DNA from 2 places in the Peribacillus sp. NPDC060253 genome. Region 2 is predicted to be linked to the other one. Evidence: predicted binding sites of a transcription regulator. Region 2 holds the regulator's gene; the other holds the start of a gene.

Region 1 (13,111 bases), on a different contig from region 2:
CTTGTTATATCAAGGTTTTCCTCGGTGTCACTCATAAGTTGCATAGTAATGCACTTATTACTATCTTTACTTTGCATAATTCATCTCACAATACTAGGAGTAAGGAAAGGCGATGAACTCACAATGAATTTTAGCGAACGATTAAAAAAAGAACGAGAAAAAAGAAATTGGTCACAAACTGATCTTGCAGAGAAGATTCATGTGAGTCGCCAATCTGTGTCCAAATGGGAAACAGGAAAAAACTATCCAAGTATTGAAGTACTCATTAATTTAAGTGATTTATTTCATATTACGATAGATGAATTATTAAGGAGTGATGAGGAATTGAAAGAAAAAATAATACGAGAAAGTAAGCAGTTAGCATTTCCAAAAAGGAAATTATTTTTTGATACCGTGTTATTACTAGGAGCATTTTTGTTAGTGTCTAAATTAATTATTTTTGGTCTTAACAAATTTGTTGGCACAGATATTACAATTTTGGAAAGTATGCCAGCTGTGTCGAATTTTTTACCATTAGCTTTGATGGTCATTGGTGGTATTGGTTCAGAATATTTGAAAGATAAATATGTAGATTGAAGGACTTTACCTACGAACATTTCATATATATCCCTTTTAGGAGTCTTATCATAAAAGAACAGAACCTTAGAATGTCAGGTTCTGTTCATATTTTTTTATTTGAATTTTTGCACTTCTTCATTGCCCTCGAATTTGTTATCCTTCAATATGCCGATTTCTTCAATATGGTTTCGGGCCGTTTTATCGCCTAATTTATATATGAGGGCATAAAGCCTTTTCATGGCTGCATCGTATTTATCATTTGCCCGGTCATGATGATAGAGAAGATATGGAACATGTGAACGGGCATATGCCTCCAAGTCATCTGTCCGATGTTCCTCTAAGCATTGTTTCAATTCTGCGAGTTCCTCATCTGTTGCGTGTATGGTGAAGCTCGGGTTCTCTTCAAGTTTTTGTCCGAGTACGTCGCCGCTGACCAAATCGACATGATAGGTCTGTTTTTCCTGCATCATTCTGCACATCATCCTTTCATACGTTTATTGATGCTGTACCACTATTTGTAAAAAGTTAATCATAAAAGTAAACATTTCCTTAATGAAATTGAGGTATCGGATTTCTAATAAAATGGTTTAAGATTAGAATAATATGGAAGAGTACTTTGGGAAAGTGAGGAGGGATATAGTGAAGAGATCAATCATGGTTATTTTTTTGGTGTTGATTACTTCAGGATGCGTAACCAGGAATTATGATTCCAATATGGATTTAGGGAAAAGTCAGTTGAATGAGGAGAATTATGTAGAAGCCCACGAGGCATTTGAATTAGCTTATAAAGAAGCAAAAACACCGGAATCAAGAGAGTTAATGGATCTTTCAGGTTTTCTGGCGAGTGGAATGAAGAAATACGACGAACAGGATTTTGATTCGGCCAAAGGAGATTTTGAAGAAGCAACCGCATATAAGGCAAAATACCAGGAAGGTAAACGGATGGTTTTAAAGGCGGGGGACATGCATCCGGTATCAGATTCCGCCACGATAGAAACAGCAGAGGGGAATGATGAAGCGGAGCAGGTTGAGGAAGCAAATGAGGACGGGACCATTACATCCAAAATAGATGATAAGGCGGCAATGGATACAAAAGGAAAAGAAGGGAGTAAGGGGTCAGTTAGTACATTAAGTAAATCTCAAGCGGAGAAACTTGTTAAAGATTACGTGGACATGGAAAACTTTCCGCATTTGCAAATCGAATATGATCATGATGACAAAAAGGGAAATTACATTTTTCAAGTGTTCGAAATGGATAGCAGTCAGAAAAGTGGCCACAATGCTATTTGGGGCTGGTATGGCGTGAATAAAAAGACAAAAGAAGTTTATGAAGTCATGTAAGGATAATTGAATGGTCGAATTGAAAAGGGGCCCTGTTGAGGTCTCTTTATTTTGTGATTAGGCGACATGAACGGAGCAGGATTCGATGGAAAAACCTATTTTTTTAAAAAAAGTTGACTCTTTCTTTATTTCTTAAGAATTTTTTAATATTTCCTGTTTATGATTGAAGCAAGTAAAGGACATTCACAGGAGGGATTAAGATGGAGAATTATGATGGTGATGAGCAAGTCAGGGTGAAGGAAGAACGGAAAAAGGGCAAATCTCTTTGGCTAACTAGCCTTGTTTCTGGGACAATTGCTTCCATGGTTACATCTTCTGTATTTGTATTTGGCGGGGACTTTATTGATCAAGGGAAAAACTCAATGAATGAGTCAACCCAAACGGCAGGGGTAGAGCAAACGGAAAGAGTGGAAAAGAATAGAAGTGTCAATGCAGAAAAGTTATCGACAAGTTCAGATTCAAATGATCGGGCAGATATGGTTGAATCAGCTTCCAAATCGATCGTAGGGGTCGTGAATTTACAAGAGGTGCAAAATCAGTACCCCTTCCAGCAGCAAAGCACGAAAAGTGAAACGGTTGAGAGCGGCACTGGTTCAGGGGTCATTTATAAAAAAGATAATGGGAAGGCTTATATCATCACGAACAATCATGTAATCGAAGGTGCTAAGGAAGTCGAAATTTCATTGTATGATGGACAAAAGGCGACGGCAGAGGTTGTCGGCGCTGATGCTTTGACGGACCTGGCGGTTTTGACAATCGATGCCTCGAAAGCACCAGAGGGAATTAATTTCGGGGATTCAGATAGCATACGTCCAGGCGAAGAAGTATTGGCCATTGGTAACCCTCTTGGACTTGATTTTTCACGTTCTGTTACTCAAGGGATCGTCAGTGCGACCGGGCGCTCCATTTCAGTCGATACATCGGACGGGGAGTGGGAACTGGATGTCCTTCAAACGGATGCGGCGATTAACCCTGGCAATAGCGGTGGTGCATTGATCAACACGGCTGGCGAAGTAATCGGCATAAACAGTCTGAAAATCTCCGAAAGCGGTGTCGAAGGCCTAGGGTTTGCCATACCGAGCAATGATGTAATTCCAATTGTAACGGAGCTTATTGAAAACGGAAAAATCACACGGCCTTATTTAGGAGTGAGTCTGGCAAGTATAGAAGAGCTGCCGCAGTATTCCCTTCAAAATATACCTGAAGCTGCAAAAACAGGTGTGATGATTACGAGCATAGAATCAGGATCGGCTGCAGAGAATGGAGGTCTTAAGCAACAGGACATCATCGTGGAGATTGATGGAACGAAAATCAATTCCGCTGCAGAATTAAGGAAACACTTATACACAAATAAGAAAATCGGCGATAAAGTAAAGGTTAAGGTGTATAGGGGGACGGAAGAGAAAACGGTAACGATAACATTACAGAAATCATAGAATGTAGTTTGACCCCTGATATGCTTCAGGGGTTTTTTCTTTGTAAATGATAGTAAAAGAAATGGTATAGAAAAGGATAATATAGGGAAAAATGATAGTGTATTTATCCTGTTTTATTAATTTTCTGTATAGTCTTAAATGCCTAAAAGCCTGGTGTAATCAGTTTAATTTGTCAAGGTTTTCATTGAGAATATATTGAAAATTATAAAAAGTTTGACAAATTTGTGAATTGTCATAAAATAGAAAGAAAGGGGATGAAATAATGAAAGCTAATCAGAAGATGTTAGATGCAGTGAAATGGGTATCAGGCACAGGGTGTGTAATCGGGATGATCATTTTTTCCTTAAGTTTTTTTGTAAGCGATTACAATAAAGATTATATTTTAACCGCTGTTGGAATGGCTATCACATTAAGCGCAGCTGCCATTTTTCTAGTTGGCATATTTTTTGTCCTGACAGAAGAAATGGTGATGAACACTCATAAGGGTGAAAGAGTTGAACCGGAAACGACCAAAATCATAAAAATCAAAACAAAGGCCAAAGCAAAAAGAAGCAGGGTGTCAATTTGACACCCTGCTTCTTTTTTTGTTACCCAAAACCGGTGGATATAATGTACTGAACTTACGGTTGTGTGGGTGGCTTTATTATTTGCATCAACAGATCCGTTGTAGGAATTTTGTGCATGTGGCTATTTAAAGGAATTAAATTTGTTTTTCTTCAATTATATTAACCCTTCATTTACTTACTCTTCGTGTTTAATTCAAGATGTAAATAAAAGTGTATTCATTAGGGCTTATAAAGGGACTAATGATGTACGAAATTATAAGGTGAAATTATAACTCATTATATTAAAATAAGATAGGGAACAGCTGTAAATAGCTATAACAGTATGTAGACCTTTGCGGGAATAGATTATAAATTCCTATTATATTTCATTTGCGCTAGGTTTTCGAACATTTCAGGTCAATTACCATCTTCTTACTGCTCTTTCATGAACTTTATGTGACAGATGTCACTTTGTATTGTCTTTTTTAACACTTGGGATTAATATTGGTATGTCGGTATTTGTGAATATGGTAACACTTTATCCGAATAATTACCAATAGGAATTTTAATATGTAAGAAAGGGGTAGTACTATGAAAATGAAATGGGCTTTATTAACTATACTTTTTACTATTGCAACTGTACTAACTGGTTGCGATAACCCATTAATGGTCTTGGACCCTAAAGGGCCAGTAGCTGCAACACAAGCAAATGTTATTATGATATCGATCTGGACAATGGCCTTTGTCGTTCTTGTCGTTGTCGTACTGTATGTCCTTATGATATTGAAATATCGTGCTTCCAAACAGAGTGATGATTATGAACCACCTCATATTGAAGGAAGTAAGGTTCTTGAAATAATTTGGGTAGCGATTCCAATTTTAATCGTTGCTTTCCTTTCAGTTGTTACTGTAAAAACAACAAATGAAGTTGAGGCAACACCGAAAGGTTACGAAAAACAAGAACCATTAGTTATCTACGCTTCATCTTCTAACTGGAAGTGGCATTTTAGTTATCCGGAAGAAGACATAGAAACAGTTAACTATTTGTTTTTACCGACTGATCGGCCAATTGAATTTAAACTATACTCATTCGGTCCAATCGCCAGTTTCTGGATTCCACAACTTGGTGGACAAAAATACGCGATGTCCGACATGGTTACCACGTTGCATTTAGCTGCTGATGTGCCAGGGGAGTATATGGGTCGAAATTCAAACTTCAGTGGTTCAGGTTTTGCTCAGCAAACGTTCAACGTTAATGTATTGCCTACAAAAGAATACGATAAGTGGGTAGATGAAATTAAAGCTACGGCTAAACCAATTACTGAGGATAAATTCAATGAATTATTAGAACCAGGTCATGTGGGGCAATCCACGTTCACTGGGACTCACTTGAAGTTTTCTCCAGCTCCAGAGGGTGAAAATTCAGGTCATCACCACGGAACATCTGATACTGAAAAAACTGATTCTGAGGAGTCCAGCAAAGATTCACACGAGGGACATTCAGAACACAGCAATCATTAAAGTTTTAACTCACGTTCTATTAAACTACTAGTTTTACACGATAAGGAATATTTTCCTGAAAGGAGTCACAAAAGTATGGATTACTTTGATCGATTTGCCGTACCTCACCCAAGTCCTGCAATTTATGCATCCATGATTGCTATTGGCTTGACCATGATCGCGGTTGTTGCCGGAATTACCTATTTTAAAAAATGGGGTTACTTATGGCGTGAATGGTTAACAACAGTTGACCATAAACGGATTGGTATCATGTACATCTTGTCAGCATTACTTATGCTTTTCCGTGGTGGCGCAGATGCCCTCATGATGCGTGCTCAAACGGCTGTTCCAGATAACGGTTTGTTGGATGGACAGCATTATAATGAAATCTTTACAACACACGGGGTTGTCATGATCCTGTTCATGGCTATGCCATTTATTATTGGGTTAATGAACATTGTTACACCATTACAAGTTGGAGCGCGTGACGTAGCATTCCCACGTCTAAACGCAGTAAGCTTCTGGTTATTCTTTATGGGTGCGATGTTATTTAACATCTCTTTCGTAGTCGGTGGTTCTCCTGATGCAGGTTGGACTTCTTACTTCCCACTGGCAGGTAACGAATTCGCTGAATCAGTCGGTTCGAACTATTACGCGATTGCGATTCAGATTGCTGGTATCGGTACATTACTGACTGGTATCAACTTTATCGTAACCATCTTGAAAATGAGAGCACCTGGCATGAGTTTAATGAAAATGCCAATGTTCACATGGTCCATTTTGATAACAAACTTTATTATCGTTTTCGCTTTCCCTGTATTAACGGTTGCTCTTGCGTTGATGACAATGGATCGCCTATTCGGAACTCAATTCTTTGCAATGGCTAATGGCGGTAGTGATATGCTTTGGGCAAACTTGTTCTGGGTATGGGGACATCCTGAAGTTTATATAGTCATTCTACCTGCATTCGGTATTTACAGTGAAATCATTTCAACTTTTGCACGCCGGAACCTATACGGGTATAATTCGATGGTTATCTCCATGGTAGCTATTTCTACTCTTTCTTTCGTTGTATGGGCTCACCATTTCTATACAATGGGTCACGGTGCAATGGTTAACGGTATCTTCTCCATCACAACGATGGCAATTGCCGTACCGACCGGTGTTAAGATATTCAACTGGTTGTTCACACTTTGGAAAGGTAAAATCGTTTTTACCGTCCCAATGCTTTACTCTTTAGCTTTCATTCCGATTTTCACACTCGGTGGGGTAACGGGAGTTATGCTTGCGATGGCAAGTGCTGACTACCAATACCATAATACAATGTTCTTAGTAGCTCACTTCCACTACGTATTGATTCCAGGTACTGTATTTGCCGTACTTGCTGGTTTTACGTACTGGTGGCCAAAAATGTTCGGTTTCATGTTGAGCGAAAAGATTGGGAAATGGTCGTTTTGGTTCATTACAATAAGCTTTAACGTAACATTCTTCCCGATGTTCATCACTGGTTTAGATGGGCAAGCACGTCGTATGTACACGTACTCTGAATCAACGGGCTATGGTCCATTGAATATGCTCTCTTTCGTTGGAGCGATTGGCTTAGCAATTGGTTTTGCTTTAATTTTGTACAACATTTATTGGAGCACTCGTTATGCATCAAGAAATATTTCAAACGATCCATGGGATGCACGTTCTCTAGAGTGGGCAACGCATACACCAATTCCTGAATACAACTTTGCCGTTGTACCAACAGTTGAATCTACGGAAGCCTTCTGGGATTCTAAGAAAAAGGGCTTTAAATTATTCAGCGGTAAAATAGAAAAGATTCATATGCCAAATAACAGCGGCGTGCCATTTATCCTGAGTTGTATCTTCTTCGTTTGGGGCTTTGCGATGGTATTCAGCATGTGGATCATTGCAATCATTGCAACAATCGGAATCTTTGCTTGTATGACGCTTCGTTCATTCGAAAAAGATCACGGACGTTATATCTCCGTTGAAGAGATTGAAGAAACTGAAAATAAATTGCGAGGTGCTAAGTAATGAAAATAGATAGCTCGCTGCCACTAGAATATAGCACGGAAGAAAATCGCTTAAAGATTTTTGGATTTTGGATTTTCCTGGGAGCAGAAATAGCTCTTTTCGCTACACTGTTCGCCACTTACTTTGTATTAGTTGAGGGAACTGGGAATGGCCCATCAGGGGAAGAACTTTTTAAAGTGCCAACCCTAATGCTTCAAACCATTTTCCTTTTAACAAGTAGTTTTACCATCGGCCTTGGAATCAATGCAATGAGACTTGGTAAACAGAAAGCAATGCTAAGTTTCTTCGTTATCACTCTTATTCTTGGTTTAGGCTTCTTGGGAGTTGAAATCTACGAATTCGTGGAGTATGTACATGAAGGAGCAACGATCCAAACAAGTGCTTTCTTATCTAGTTTGTTTACGTTGCTAGGTACGCATGGAGCTCACGTTACGCTTGGTTTGTTCTGGGGAACATTCATCATTCTGCAGACTAAAAAACGCGGTTTTACTCCAGAAACAACAAACAAGGCTTTCATCTTCTCACTATACTGGCATTTCTTAGACGTTGTCTGGATTTTCATCTTCAGTTTCGTTTACCTGAAAGGAATGATGTAATATGAAAGAATTATTCCCACGGGGACAAGTAATGGGATTTGCCTTTTCACTAGTCCTGACTTTGGTTGCACTTTCAGTTATAGTGTTTGATCTTTCACTTAAAATGGGAGTGATCGTCCTGCTTGTGACGGCCTTCATGCAAGCAGCACTTCAATTGGTCATGTTCATGCATGCAGGAGAGTCTGAAGATAAAGCATCGATTTATACAAACGTTTATTATGGATTATTTGTTGCATTAGTTACGATTTTCGGTACAATGCTAACAATGATTTGGGGATATCAATAAGCAATTCCGAAAAAACTGGTCGTCATCATGACGTCCAGTTTTTTTGCTTTTAATTGCAGTGGTTGAAGTATATATTTTTCTAATTCGCTGCATGAAAATTGGATCTTATTTCGGGGTTCACGAAAAGCGAAACGTTAATAGAACGGTCACATCTTCTATGAAAATCCATCCGTCCCTTTGTTATAATTAGTTATATGCCAATAAATTTAGACCATAGCGGAGATGATGAAATATGACATTGCCTGTTTTGATTTTAACAATTATCTTAAGTTTGGTTAAAATATTAGTTTCTTGTCTTCCGACCGATACAGTGAATTGGATTCTGAGCAAATTTAAACTGCATTCTGAACTTAGCGAAGCCAACTCTATCGTAACCCTTAACGGAAAACGCTTGGAAAATGAAAAAAAACTCCAAGTCATAAATTATTTTAATGAAGCTAGATTTCTAAAGAAAAATCACATATTCCCGGGTAACGAGCAATTGTTTTTACATCCAGAGAACAGTGGGACTCCATTAGTCATTGATACTAAAAGTGGCAAAAAGGATGTTAGGATATTTGTGTACATTTACAACGATCACGTTGATGTAGTTAAGCAGTACAAGAAGAAATTAGTTTCTTATAGCCTGCTTTCCGATAGCCTTCAAGAACATTCCATGCCATTAATAAGAAATTTAGTATAAAAACATTAAAGAAGACGGTCCTTAAAATGAGCGTTCAGACTGTAGATATACTCGATGAAAATTGAGTTTGTCTACAGTTTTTTTGAGGGTATGTAAAAATTAGATTACCACTCCAGGCACTCGCTTTCCGTCCCCCTTGCTCCTTTACGCCTGAGGGGTCTCCCTTGGACGCGCTTTTCCCGCAGGAGTTCTCGCACAACCGTTCCAACCAACTTTGTTTTAACCGTTAGATAGGATTCCTTTTGTCTACAAACTTGACGGTCCTTAAAAAGACCGTCTTTTTTTATAAGTCTTTATTGTGTAATTCTAAATTACTGGTTATTCAGATTGAAGGAAAAAACAATTGCTTTTAAGTGGGAGGGAATATCTGTAAAGGGGATCTTTATAGTGCAAGTGAAAAGTGATTTTAGAAATTAGATCAAAAAGGTAATAAAAAAGCAGGTATCTATTACGATGCCTGCTTTTTTATGCTTTCCATTGTTTTTCTACTTGATGAAGGGCTAGTTGTAAAATTTCTTCTTGATTAGTACCCGGTTTAGTAAGGACGTTAGTTTGATAAGATTTTCCTTGGAAATCAACTGTTACTGTAACTTTTACCATTTTGCATCTTTCCTTTCTTAATTAAATGAGATGGTTGTACCTACTTCTTTTATACCCGTGGCAGAGGATTTTTCAAACATTTCAAAAGCAGCAAAATTGGAAGAATCAATATTCAAAATTATCTGTTATTTAAAAGGATGTGTCAACACTTTTTTTGAACCAATCCTATTTCCCGGCTAAATAAAAAAACGACCTGGCTTGTGTGCACATGACAGTCAGGTTGTTTTTGTAAATGAACTATATTCATATTTTAGTTAAGATAATGCCGATTAATGCTGCAAATACTCCGGCAATTTGATAGGTTTTTAGTTTTTCCTTGAATAAATAACATCCAGCGAATACGACAACTAAACAGTTCAGGCTGACGACAGGGAAAATGATGCTTGCGATCCCGGTGTTCAATGCAAAGAAATAACATCCATAGCCTATCATGCTTAAAAAGCCTACTAAGGAACCGATTTTGACTTCCTTTAGCTTGATTTTTTCATTTTTAAAGGCTAGAGCCGAAAGAAGATAAAGCATTCCGCCTCCATACATTGATACAAGGATATCAAGGGAGTTTAAATGAAGACGTGTTGATGTCGTCATAAGAATGCCGAGTACACCAAAAGATAAGATGGAGAATAATGTGTGCATAATCCAAGGGACATATTGATGGTTACCTTTAGCATTAGGTGTATACTGAATGACTAAGGTAGCGAGAAACATGCAGACGATTCCACTCCACTGCAGGGTAGAAATATGTTCGTGAAAAATTAAAGCTGCACAGAGAATGGGGAATATGGCATTCGCTGCGATTAATGGTGATGTCAAGCTTGCCGGCCCTTTTTCAAAGGCGCTTGCCATCTGGATGTTACCATTAGCGTTCAGTACACCAATAGCTGCACCAAGCAAGATAGATAGCCAATCCAGCTTCAAACCATCCATAAATACTCCATAAAAAATGGACAAAATAAAAGCTGAAAAATAAAAGAAAAATTGGATATGTATCTTGGAATAGCCTTTTCCGCTGCTCCATTTGAAAATGCTATTATTGATACCGAAACATAAACTGGTGATGAGTGCTGCAAAAATCCACATTTGTATGATCTCTTCCTTCTTATAGGGTGAACTGCTTGTTTCATTTTAAACTGAATATATAAAGGAATCAAACCCAATTTAAGAGAGTTGCATTGACAGATTGTCTTTTTTTTTTTATATTTACTATGACAATTTAAAATATTTCCCGATAACGGGAGAGGTTCATAGCATCACCCTCTTAAAAAAACTATGGCTTTGATATTTTTCGCGAATCAACCATATCTTTGAGGAGATATGGTTTTTGTTATATAGAGGCCCATTTTATGAATCTCCCCTGACAAACGTGGAAGAGGAGGACTTTTTTATGTCTGGAAGAAAAGAAGAAGAATTAAATGATATTACATTGCTTGGGAATCAAGGGACAAAATATACATTCGACTATGCACCTGAAATTCTGGAGTCGTTTGATAACAAGCACCCTAACCGTGATTACTTCGTCAAATTCAATTGCCCGGAGTTTACTAGCTTATGCCCGATAACGGGGCAGCCAGACTTTGCAACCATTTACATCAGCTATATTCCAAGTGTGAAGATGGTGGAAAGCAAGTCTTTGAAGCTTTATTTATTCAGCTTCCGGAACCATGGTGATTTCCATGAAGATTGCATGAACATCATCATGAACGATTTAATCGAATTGATGGACCCGAAGTATATTGAAGTTTGGGGTAAATTCACTCCTAGGGGCGGAATTTCCATCGATCCATACACCAATTATGGGAAACCAGGTACGAAGTATGAGGAAATGGCGGATTACCGCTTGATGAATCATGACTTATACCCGGAAACTGTGGATAATCGTTAAAGAATAGGAGAGACAATGGGCATATGCCTGTTGTCTTTTTTTTGTTTTAGCCATTCTCGATTAGCGGTCCTGTTGCTTTGTCCTTTTTGAAAATACAAATGTCCTCCTATAATGGAATTTCCACTTGATTGTTTCGCTAAAAAGCGTAATAATAGGGAGAGTTGATTTTGACAGAATATTTACGAAAATAGGGGATGTCGAGATGAAAGTTGCAAAGTTTGGAGGAAGTTCACTTGCATCAGGTGAACAGTTGAGGAAGGTATTCGAAATTGTTGTTTCAGATCCAGAGAGGAAGATCGTGGTCGTTTCGGCTCCAGGGAAACGCAATTCCGATGATATAAAGGTGACGGATCTATTGATTGAGGCTGCAGAACAGCAGCTGCGCGGGAATAACGGTGAGCCTTTAATTGAGGACGTGGTCTCCCGCTATGCGAGCATTGCTGAAGAGCTGGATATATCCGAGCGTGTCATCACTGGGATTCATGAAAATTTAATGGCACTGTTGCATGCAGACCAAACTAACCCGAAGCGCTATTTGGATGCCTTGAAGGCCAGCGGTGAGGATAATAATGCGAAGCTGGTCGCAGGTTATTTCCAAAGCCGCGGGATAGAGGCACAGTATATAAATCCAAAGAAGGCTGGCTTGATCGTAACGGATGAAGGTGGATTTACCAAGGTGCTGCCAGAGTCCTATGATCGATTATATGCTCTTCGTGATGAACCTGGAATCGTAGTATTCCCAGGATTCTTCGGGTATACGTTAGATGGTGATGTTTTAACCTTCTCTAGGAGCGGTTCCGATATTACGGGTTCGATACTTGCGAATGGCGTCAAAGCTGATTTGTATGAGAACTTTACGGACGTAGATGCCGTTTATGCGGTGAATCCGAATGTGGTTTCCAATCCGAAAGGGATCCGGGAATTAACTTATCGCGAAATGCGGGAGCTTTCTTATGCCGGTTTCTCGGTATTCCACGATGAGGCGCTAATACCTGCATTCCGTGCGGGAATACCTGTCCATATCCAAAATACGAACAACCCGATGGCACAAGGGACCCGCATTGTGAGCACACGGGATAATACGAATGGTCCGGTTATCGGGATTGCAAGTGATAAGGGATTTTGCAGTATTTACATTAGCAAATATTTGATGAACCGTGAAGTTGGTTTTGGCCGGAAACTGCTGCATATCCTTGAAGATTACGGTGTTTCATATGAGCATATTCCGTCAGGCATTGATGATGTGACACTAATATTAAGGCAGGACCAGATGAAGGGTGATGCCGAGAAGAAAATCATTTCACGCATCAAGCAAGAACTTCATGCTGATGAAGTGATGGTGGAGCATGATCTTGCCTTAATCATGATTGTAGGTGAAGGAATGCGCCATAATGTCGGTACAACGGCAAGAGCCTCAAAAGCGCTGGCCGATGCAAAGGTCAATATTGAGATGATCAACCAAGGATCTTCAGAGGTAAGCATGATGTTCGGCGTGAAAGGATTCAATGAAGAGACGGCAATTCAGGCATTATATCACGAGTTCTTTTGAGAATAATAGATCAGTGACCTCCTTTTAGAAGGGGGTTTTTTTGTGATCAATCTTTTAGTCACTATACGTAAGGCTGGACTTTTTATCTGGTTC
Region 2 (8,644 bases):
AATTGGCGAATATACGACCAACCTAAAGAAAAATCATTCAGTGCGGGTAATGCCAGCTATTGAGACGCTGCTAAGGGATTGTGATACTAATCCGAAGGATTTGACCAAGATAGTGGTAGCTCGGGGCCCAGGCTCTTATACAGGGGTGAGGATTGGTGTGACGATTGCAAAAACTTTGGCCTGGACACTCCAGATTCCTTTATCAGGTGTTTCTAGTTTAGAAGTTTTAGCAGCAAATGGTCGTTATTTTAATGGTTTGATATCTCCCTTGTTCGATGCAAGAAGAGGGCAGATTTATACTGGATTATATGAAATGGAAAATGATCTGTTAGAAACAATCATGGAAGATTGTAATATTCTATCCTCTGAGTGGGCGATTCGATTGAAAGAATTAAATCGTCCTGTTTTATTTATTGGTCAAGATGTGGACATCCATCGGGATGCAATTACGGAAGCGTTAGGCGATTTAGCCGTATTTGCTCCTATACAGTCCTTTAACTCGAGACCAAGCGAACTGGCCTTTATTGGTCTTAACAAGACTGAAGAGGATATTCACCAGTTTGTACCAAACTATATTCGCATGGCTGAAGCGGAAGCTAAGTGGCTCGAACAGCAGGGGAAATAAAAAAGGAAAGCGACCGATTATTATGAGTAAAACATTGACGTTCCGAAAAATGGAAACGGAAGATATCGACCAAGTGCTACACGTGGAAAAACAGTCCTTCACTTTACCTTGGAGCCGGGAAGCTTTTTTTAATGAATTGAATCACAATCAATATGCCGTATATATGGTGATTGAGGATGAAGGGAAAATTGCCGGTTATTGCGGTGCGTGGATCGTCATTGATGAATCACACATTACCAACATTGCGATTTTACCTGAATATCGAGGGCAAAAGCTTGGGGAAGCATTGCTTCGGAAGATGATTGAAATCTCCATTTCCATGGGGGTGGTAAGGATGACGCTTGAAGTTCGTGTCAGTAATGCAGTAGCCATTTCACTTTATGAAAAACTAGGTTTTCAAAAGGGTGGAATCCGTAAAAATTATTATACAGATAATCAAGAAGATGCTTATGTTATGTGGGTGAATTTTTTATGAAAACAGATCAACTTATATTAGGAATCGAAACGAGCTGTGACGAAACGGCAGCAGCTGTTATAAAAAATGGAACAGAGATATTGAGCAATGTCGTGGCTTCACAAATTGAAAGCCATAAACGTTTTGGCGGTGTCGTCCCTGAAATAGCTTCCCGCCACCATGTAGAGCAAATTACAATTGTTCTTGAAGAAGCACTTCTTCAGGCAGGTGTGACATATGAAAATTTAGATGCTATTGCCGTTACAGAAGGACCTGGTCTTGTAGGGGCACTATTAATAGGAGTGAATGCGGCAAAGGCCGTAGCTTTTGCACATGGAATCCCAATTGTCGGTACGCATCATATAGCGGGCCATATATACGCAAATAGACTTATTCAGGAAATCCAATATCCCGCCCTCTCTTTAGTCGTTTCGGGAGGCCATACCGAATTGGTGCTTTTAGAAGAACCAGGTTGTTTCAAGGTGATAGGGGAGACGCGGGATGATGCAGCAGGAGAGGCATATGATAAAGTGGCTCGAACTTTGGGGCTCCCGTATCCCGGAGGCCCTCATATCGATAGGCTTGCACAAGAGGGCTCACCTTCATTGAAACTGCCTCGGGCTTGGTTGGATGATAGCTATGACTTTTCTTTCAGCGGATTGAAATCAGCTGTAATCAACACTTTGCATAATGCAGAACAGCGTGGGGAAATAATTGAACCTAAAGATTTAGCAGCTAGTTTCCAAGCAAGTGTTATAGAAGTACTTGTAACGAAAACGGTGAAGGCTGCGAAGGAATATAATGTGAAGCAAGTATTGCTTGCCGGAGGAGTTGCGGCAAATAAAGGCCTGAGGGAAGCGTTAACGGAAGCTTTTAAGGTTATGCCTATGGACATATCCATTCCGCCCCTCTACCTTTGTACGGACAATGCAGCCATGATCGGTGCTGCTGGCAGTGTCATGTTCGAAAAAGGAAAGCGCTCTGGATTGGATTTGAACGGAAACCCAGGATTGGATATAGAAGCATTTTAATGCACGTGAAGACAGGATGCCTAAATTCGGCATCCTGTCTTTTTTATCCTGTGTATAAAAAAATAGAATATTCTGTGGATAATTATTTTTGATAAACAAACTGCATGTGTATAAACACGTGTTTTTGTGGATAAGTGGATATGTTTCTGTGGATAATGTGAATAACTCAAATTATCGGCTTGTGCACGGTAAGTGTTTTGTTAACAAGTATGTGGATAACTTTGAAGAAACAGAAAAGAAAAGACCGAGTCATTTGACTCGGTCCATTGTCATTCTTCCAATTCGGCCCATTCTTCGAGAAGCTGGTCTAGTGTTTTCTGTGCTTTATCAAGATTTGTTTGGACTTCCATTACTTTTTCATGGTCTTGGAAGACATTTGGATCACAAAGGAGTTCATTGTATTCGTTTATTTCGGTTTCAAGCAACTCCATGGCTGCCTCGATTTCCTCAATGCGCCGTTTTCGCTGACGTTCAGCTTTTTTTGCTTCTTTATCGATTTTGTAATTTGTTTTTTCTGCGGCTACATCTAATGTTTTTGCTTTATTCTCCTGTTCAAGTGCTTTGATTTCCGCTTGCTCCTGTTTTTTCTCTACATAGTAGTCATAATCACCGAGGAATTCTTCGTTGCCGTCTTTGGAGAGCTCGATCACTTTCGTTGCTATCCGATTTATGAAATAACGGTCATGTGAGACGAATAGAATAGTTCCCGGATAATCAATCAATGCGTTTTCCAGCACCAATTTACTGTCGAGATCTAAATGGTTCGTTGGCTCATCCAGAATTAAAAAATTCCCTTTTTCCATCATCATTTTGGCCAGGGCAAGCCGGGCCTTTTCGCCGCCGCTTAGTGTGGAGACGGTCTTCAAAACATCGTCCCCACTAAAAAGGAAATTACCGAGTACCGTGCGTATATCCTTTTCAGGCTTCAGGGGATATTCATCCCATAATTCATTGAGTACGCGTTTATTGGAAACCAGGTTTGCTTGTTCCTGATCATAGTAGCTGACTTCAACATTCGTTCCAAATCGGAAACTTCCAGAACGTGCCGGCAGCTTAGAGATGATTGTTTTCAATAACGTTGATTTCCCGACACCATTCGGGCCAACAAGAGCAATGCTTTCGCCCTTTGTCATGCGGGAATTTATATTTTTTGATACCGTTTCCCCTTCGTAACCTATTGCCAAGTCCTGAAGATGAAGTACTTCGTTTCCGCTTTGCCTTTCAATCTGGAATGAAAAATTAGCGGATTTTTCATCACCTTGCGGCTTGTCCAATACATCCATCTTTTCGAGCTGTTTGCGTCTGCTTTGCGCTCTTTTCGTAGTGGAAGCTCTTGTGATATTACGTTGGACAAAGTCACGAAGCTTTTCGATTTCCCCTTGTTGTTTCTCGAACAGCTTCATGTCCCGCTCATAATCTTCCGCTTTTCCCTCTAGGTAAGAACTATAATTACCATAGTATTTCTTCATGTTATTTCGGGAAATTTCATATACCTGGTTTACCACTTTATCTAGAAAATAGCGGTCATGGGAAACAATAAGAACAGCTCCTTGGTAACTCTGTAAATATTGTTCAAGCCAAGAGAGGGTTTCGATATCCAAATGGTTCGTTGGCTCATCCAGAATCAATATATCCGGTTTCCTTAAAAGCAGCTTCCCTAAAGCAAGTCTTGTTTTTTGCCCACCGCTTAAAGTGGAAATTAGGGTAGAATAGTCAAAGTCGGCAAACTGGAGTCCATGCAATACCGAACGGATATCCGCTTCATATTGATAACCGCCCTTCTCTTTGAAGGCGACCATCAAAGTGTCATATTCATTTAATACTTTTTGATAAAGTGCTTCATTTTCAAAGATGTCAGGTCTGGCCATATCAGCCTCAAGGCGCCGCAGTTCCTTTTCTTGCTCCATAAGATCCTTGAATACCGTCAGCATCTCATCCCAAATGGTCAGCTCGGATTCCAATCCCGTATCCTGAGCCATATAGCCGATGGTGACGCCTTTTGGCTTGATGATTTCACCACCATCATGGGAAATCTGCCCGGCTATGATTTTCAGCAGAGTCGATTTACCAGCGCCATTTCGGCCAACAAGTGCAATTCGATCTTTATTTTGAACTTCGAGCTTCATATTTGATAAAATAAGTTCAGCACCATAATATTTCGATAGTTGATTGATTTGTAATAAAATCATAGATTTCACCTCAATTGATTATTGTTAGTGTAACGTATTATAGTTATTATCGGCAACAGCTTGGTTCCGGGCTAAAAACAAGCTGTTACATAAAGTGGAATAATAGTGTATGATTTAGGAGGGGTTACTTAAATGGGAGACTTGACGCATTTTAATGAACAAGGCAGGGCCAAAATGGTTGATGTGAGTGCGAAGCCTGAAACATCCCGGACCGCAATAGCTCAATCGAGCATTTTATTGAATGAAGAAATATATGAATTGGTCACCAACCAAAAAATCAAAAAAGGTGATGTATTGGCTGTTGCACAGGTTGCAGGAATCATGGCCAGCAAAAATACATCCAATATAATTCCGATGTGCCATCCCATTCCTCTGCAAGGGGTCAATATAGCCTTTGATTGGGAAAAAGAAGATCAAGGATATAGGCTTAGGATTGAAACGGAAGCTAAGACAAAAGGAAGTACAGGTGTGGAAATGGAAGCGTTAACAGCTGCATCCGTAACTGCTTTGACTATTTATGACATGTGTAAGGCCATTGATAAAGGAATGGTAATCGGGCCTACATTCTTAGTGGAGAAAACAGGTGGAGTGTCTAGTAGCGATTATAAAAGACAAGTAAATCGAACAGATAGAGATTAGAGATTAAGTTGAAAAGCATGTGTGAAGGCGGGGAAGAATGATGAACCATGACCCAAAGATACCGCAGGCAACGGCCAAAAGGTTGCCATTGTATTATCGATTTTTAAAGAACTTACATTCCTCAGGCAAACAAAGAGTTTCCTCTGCAGAGCTAAGCGAAGCTGTAAAAGTGGATTCTGCTACGATTCGCCGTGATTTTTCCTACTTCGGCGCGCTTGGAAAAAAAGGTTACGGCTATAATGTCAATTATTTATTATCCTTCTTTAGAAAAACACTAGATCAAGATGAACTGACAAAAGTCGCTTTAATCGGTGTAGGAAATTTAGGAACTGCTTTTTTAAATTACAATTTCATGAAAAATAATAATACAAAGATTGAAATGGCATTCGAAGTTTCTGAAGATAAGGTCGGCAAGATAATAGCAGATGTGCCAATTTATCATATGGATCAAATTGATACACTATTGCAGGAAAATAATATTACTGCGGCGATTTTGACAGTACCTGCACAAGTTGCCCAGACGATAACCGATCGTTTAGTCAAAGCCGATATAAAAGGAATATTGAATTTCACTCCCGCACGGCTGACGGTACCCCCATCGATTAGGGTTCACCACATTGACCTGGCGGTGGAGCTTCAGTCTCTCATCTACTTTTTGAAGCATTATCCTGTAGTGGAAGAAGCTGCATTGGAGGAATAAAAAGAAAAACGCTGCAACTTCGCAGCGTTTTTCTTATTTTTTCTTATTTTTTTGTGCGGCTTTAATCTTAAAGTGCAGCATGATCATCCGTAATCCCGATCCAAAATCAAGAGTCGCAATAAGGATAAGTATATAGGCAAAGATTCCCCATCCTGATGAACTGACGGATTGAATCGCGATCGCTGTAAAAAGAGCACCTAAGCCAGCATAGATGATTCCCATGAATAATGGTGATTGACGTTTCATAATAAACCTCCGATGAAGGCCTGTGCAGTATCTAACATCTTCTCAATATCTTCACGATAGACCACTTGAAAGACGATAACAAGCGTATTCATCGCAACATGTGCGCATATGGACACGAGAATGCGTCCCGTGTGCTTATAAAGGAAAGCAAAGGTAAAGCCCATTGCCGTATATAAAAGAAGATGTTCAAATTCACCATGCGCCAAGCCGAATATAACTGAGCTGAGTAAAGCTGAAATAAAGAAGTTAAAGCGTTTATGAAGTGATCCGAAAATGATTTTTCGAAAAATGATTTCTTCCAATATTGGTCCTATTACTGAAGTGACGAATATGACCAAGGGGACTTTGTAAATGAGTGAAATGAGCTGCTGTGTATTTTCCGATTCAGACTCCACCCCAAGCATTTGTTCAATGCTCCCAGCAATGGTTTGAGAGAAAAGAGCCAAGAAAATACCTGCTATTGCCCAAAATATGGACATGGGAATCGAGGCTTGATCTTTTCTGTCTATGTTTTCCCTCATATCTTTTCTCATTAATAAAAGAATCAATGATAGAGCAACTAGAAAGCTGAATACAATCCAGTATGCGGCAGACTTCACTTCAAGTTCATCAGCAGGCATTCCGGTTGAAGATCCGATCAGCATGAAAATGGGTACCCCAACAATACTTGATAATTGCATGGCAATGTAGGTGATGATGACGAACCAATATTCTTTTTTCAAAAATGAAAACTCCTTTTATTAAGTCACCCATTTGACATATAACGTTCCTGACATGGGGACAATCTATAAACGCATACTCCAAAATGGTATCAAATATTAGGACAGAACACCACTTAAAGGTACCCCTTAGACAACATTTCAGTTACTAATCATTATGCTAAAGTAGTATACCCGTAATTTATCAGAAATTAATAAAAAATTTTCGATAAGATACTTGCAAAAAAGGCTCGGTTTATTTAATATTATAAATGTGTTAGCACTCGATGATGAAGAGTGCTAATAATCATGAAACAAATATCAAGAGAATATGAGGAGGTTGTTTCACTTGTTAAAACCATTAGGTGATCGCGTTATTATTGAACTAGTTCAATCTGAAGAAAAAACTGCAAGCGGTATTGTTCTTCCTGATACTGCAAAAGAAAAGCCACAAGAAGGTAAGGTAGTGGCAGTTGGCACTGGCCGTGTTCTTGAAAATGGCGAACGTGTTGCTTTAGAGGTTGCCCAAGGCGATCTAATTATCTTCTCAAAATATGCAGGTACTGAAGTTAAATACGAAGATACTGAATACTTAATTTTACGTGAAAGCGACATTCTAGCTGTAATCGGCTAATTATACATCATACTTAACTGAACGAAAAATTTCTTAAAATTTTAGGGAGGTACTTATAAATGGCTAAAGAAATTAAATTTAGTGAAGAAGCCCGCCGCTCGATGCTTCGTGGTGTGGACGCACTTGCAGATGCAGTTAAAGTAACGCTTGGACCAAAAGGTCGTAACGTGGTTCTTGAGAAAAAATTCGGTTCACCGCTTATCACAAATGACGGTGTAACAATCGCTAAAGAAATCGAATTGGAAGATGCATTCGAAAACATGGGTGCGAAATTGGTTGCTGAAGTAGCAAGCAAAACAAACGATGTAGCTGGTGACGGTACAACTACTGCAACGGTTCTAGCACAAGCGATGATCCGTGAAGGTCTTAAAAACGTAACAGCTGGTGCTAACCCAATGGGAATCCGTAAAGGAATCGAGAAAGCAGTCAATACTGCCATTGCAGAATTGAAAGCCATTTCCCAACCAGTCGAAAACAAAGAATCGATTGCACAAGTTGCTGCCATCTCTTCAGCTGATGAAGAAGTGGGACAACTGATTGCAGAAGCAATGGAGCGCGTTGGTAACGACGGCGTCATTACAATCGAAGAGTCTAAAGGTTTCACAACTGAATTGGATGTTGTAGAAGGTATGCAGTTCGATCGTGGATATGCCTCTCCATACATGGTTACAGATTCAGATAAAATGGAAGCTGTCTTAGAAAATCCTTATATCTTAATCACAGATAAAAAAATCACGAATATCCAAGAAATCCTTCCTGTACTTGAGCAAGTTGTTCAACAAGGGAAACCGCTATTATTGATTGCTGAAGATGTAGAAGGCGAAGCGCTTGCAACTCTTGTTGTGAACAAACTTCGTGGAACATTCAATGCAGTTGCGGTTAAAGCTCCAGGATTCGGTGACCGTCGTAAAGCAATGCTTGAAGACATCGCAGCTCTTACAGGCGGCGAAGTGATCACTGAAGAAATCGGACTTGATCTTAAATCTGCAACAATCGATTCTTTAGGTCGTGCGTCTAAAGTGGTTGTTACAAAAGAAAATACAACGATCGTTGAAGGTGCTGGAAATACAGCTCAAATTCAAGCTCGTGTAAACCAAATCCGTGTTCAATTAGAAGAAACTACTTCTGAATTCGACCGCGAAAAATTACAAGAACGCCTTGCTAAATTAGCTGGTGGTGTAGCGGTAATCAAAGTTGGTGCAGCTACTGAAACAGAATTAAAAGAACGTAAACTTCGTATTGAAGATGCATTGAACTCCACTCGTGCTGCCGTTGAAGAAGGTATCGTAGCCGGTGGTGGTACAGCACTTCTTAACGTATACAATAAAATTGCAGAAATTCAAGCGGAAGGCGACGTAGCAACAGGCGTGAAAATCGTTCTTCGTGCCATCGAAGAGCCTGTACGTCAAATCGCTCACAACGCTGGAC

The links. Region 2 encodes Rex, which represses fermentation and respiration genes when NADH is low (regulators of the CRP and FNR family bind a similar motif). Its sites were predicted from a motif close to TTGTGAAATATTTCACAA; they were not measured.
Region 1: a site for Rex is predicted at 4,335-4,352, ahead of qoxA (cytochrome aa3 quinol oxidase subunit II). Genes of this name have one in related genera too.

Annotation. Positions count from the first base shown of each region.
Region 1 is NZ_JBHXAS010000029.1:14,040-27,150, forward strand. It holds gene ACFWE9_RS10220 (helix-turn-helix domain-containing protein) at 124-576, shown strand; gene ACFWE9_RS10225 (hydrolase) at 672-1,028, opposite strand; gene ACFWE9_RS10230 (hypothetical protein) at 1,198-1,899, shown strand; gene ACFWE9_RS10235 (S1C family serine protease) at 2,100-3,335, shown strand; gene ACFWE9_RS10240 (hypothetical protein) at 3,598-3,903, shown strand; gene qoxA (cytochrome aa3 quinol oxidase subunit II) at 4,472-5,401, shown strand; gene qoxB (cytochrome aa3 quinol oxidase subunit I) at 5,477-7,423, shown strand; gene qoxC (cytochrome aa3 quinol oxidase subunit III) at 7,423-8,019, shown strand; gene qoxD (cytochrome aa3 quinol oxidase subunit IV) at 8,021-8,305, shown strand; gene ACFWE9_RS10265 (YfmQ family protein) at 8,538-8,987, shown strand; gene ACFWE9_RS10270 (BA3454 family stress response protein) at 9,453-9,587, opposite strand; gene ACFWE9_RS10275 (EamA family transporter) at 9,831-10,667, opposite strand; PreQ1 riboswitch class I at 10,819-10,864, shown strand; gene queF (preQ(1) synthase) at 10,972-11,469, shown strand; gene ACFWE9_RS10285 (aspartate kinase) at 11,672-13,018, shown strand.
Region 2 is NZ_JBHXAS010000122.1:957-9,600, forward strand. It holds gene tsaB (tRNA (adenosine(37)-N6)-threonylcarbamoyltransferase complex dimerization subunit type 1 TsaB) at 1-625, shown strand, start outside; gene rimI (ribosomal protein S18-alanine N-acetyltransferase) at 648-1,100, shown strand; gene tsaD (tRNA (adenosine(37)-N6)-threonylcarbamoyltransferase complex transferase subunit TsaD) at 1,097-2,110, shown strand; gene ACFWE9_RS22195 (ABC-F family ATP-binding cassette domain-containing protein) at 2,380-4,299, opposite strand; gene moaC (cyclic pyranopterin monophosphate synthase MoaC) at 4,432-4,938, shown strand; gene ACFWE9_RS22205 (redox-sensing transcriptional repressor Rex) at 4,976-5,638, shown strand; gene ACFWE9_RS22210 (YdiK family protein) at 5,672-5,884, opposite strand; gene ACFWE9_RS22215 (CPBP family intramembrane glutamic endopeptidase) at 5,881-6,606, opposite strand; gene groES (co-chaperone GroES) at 6,932-7,216, shown strand; gene groL (chaperonin GroEL) at 7,276-8,644, shown strand, end outside.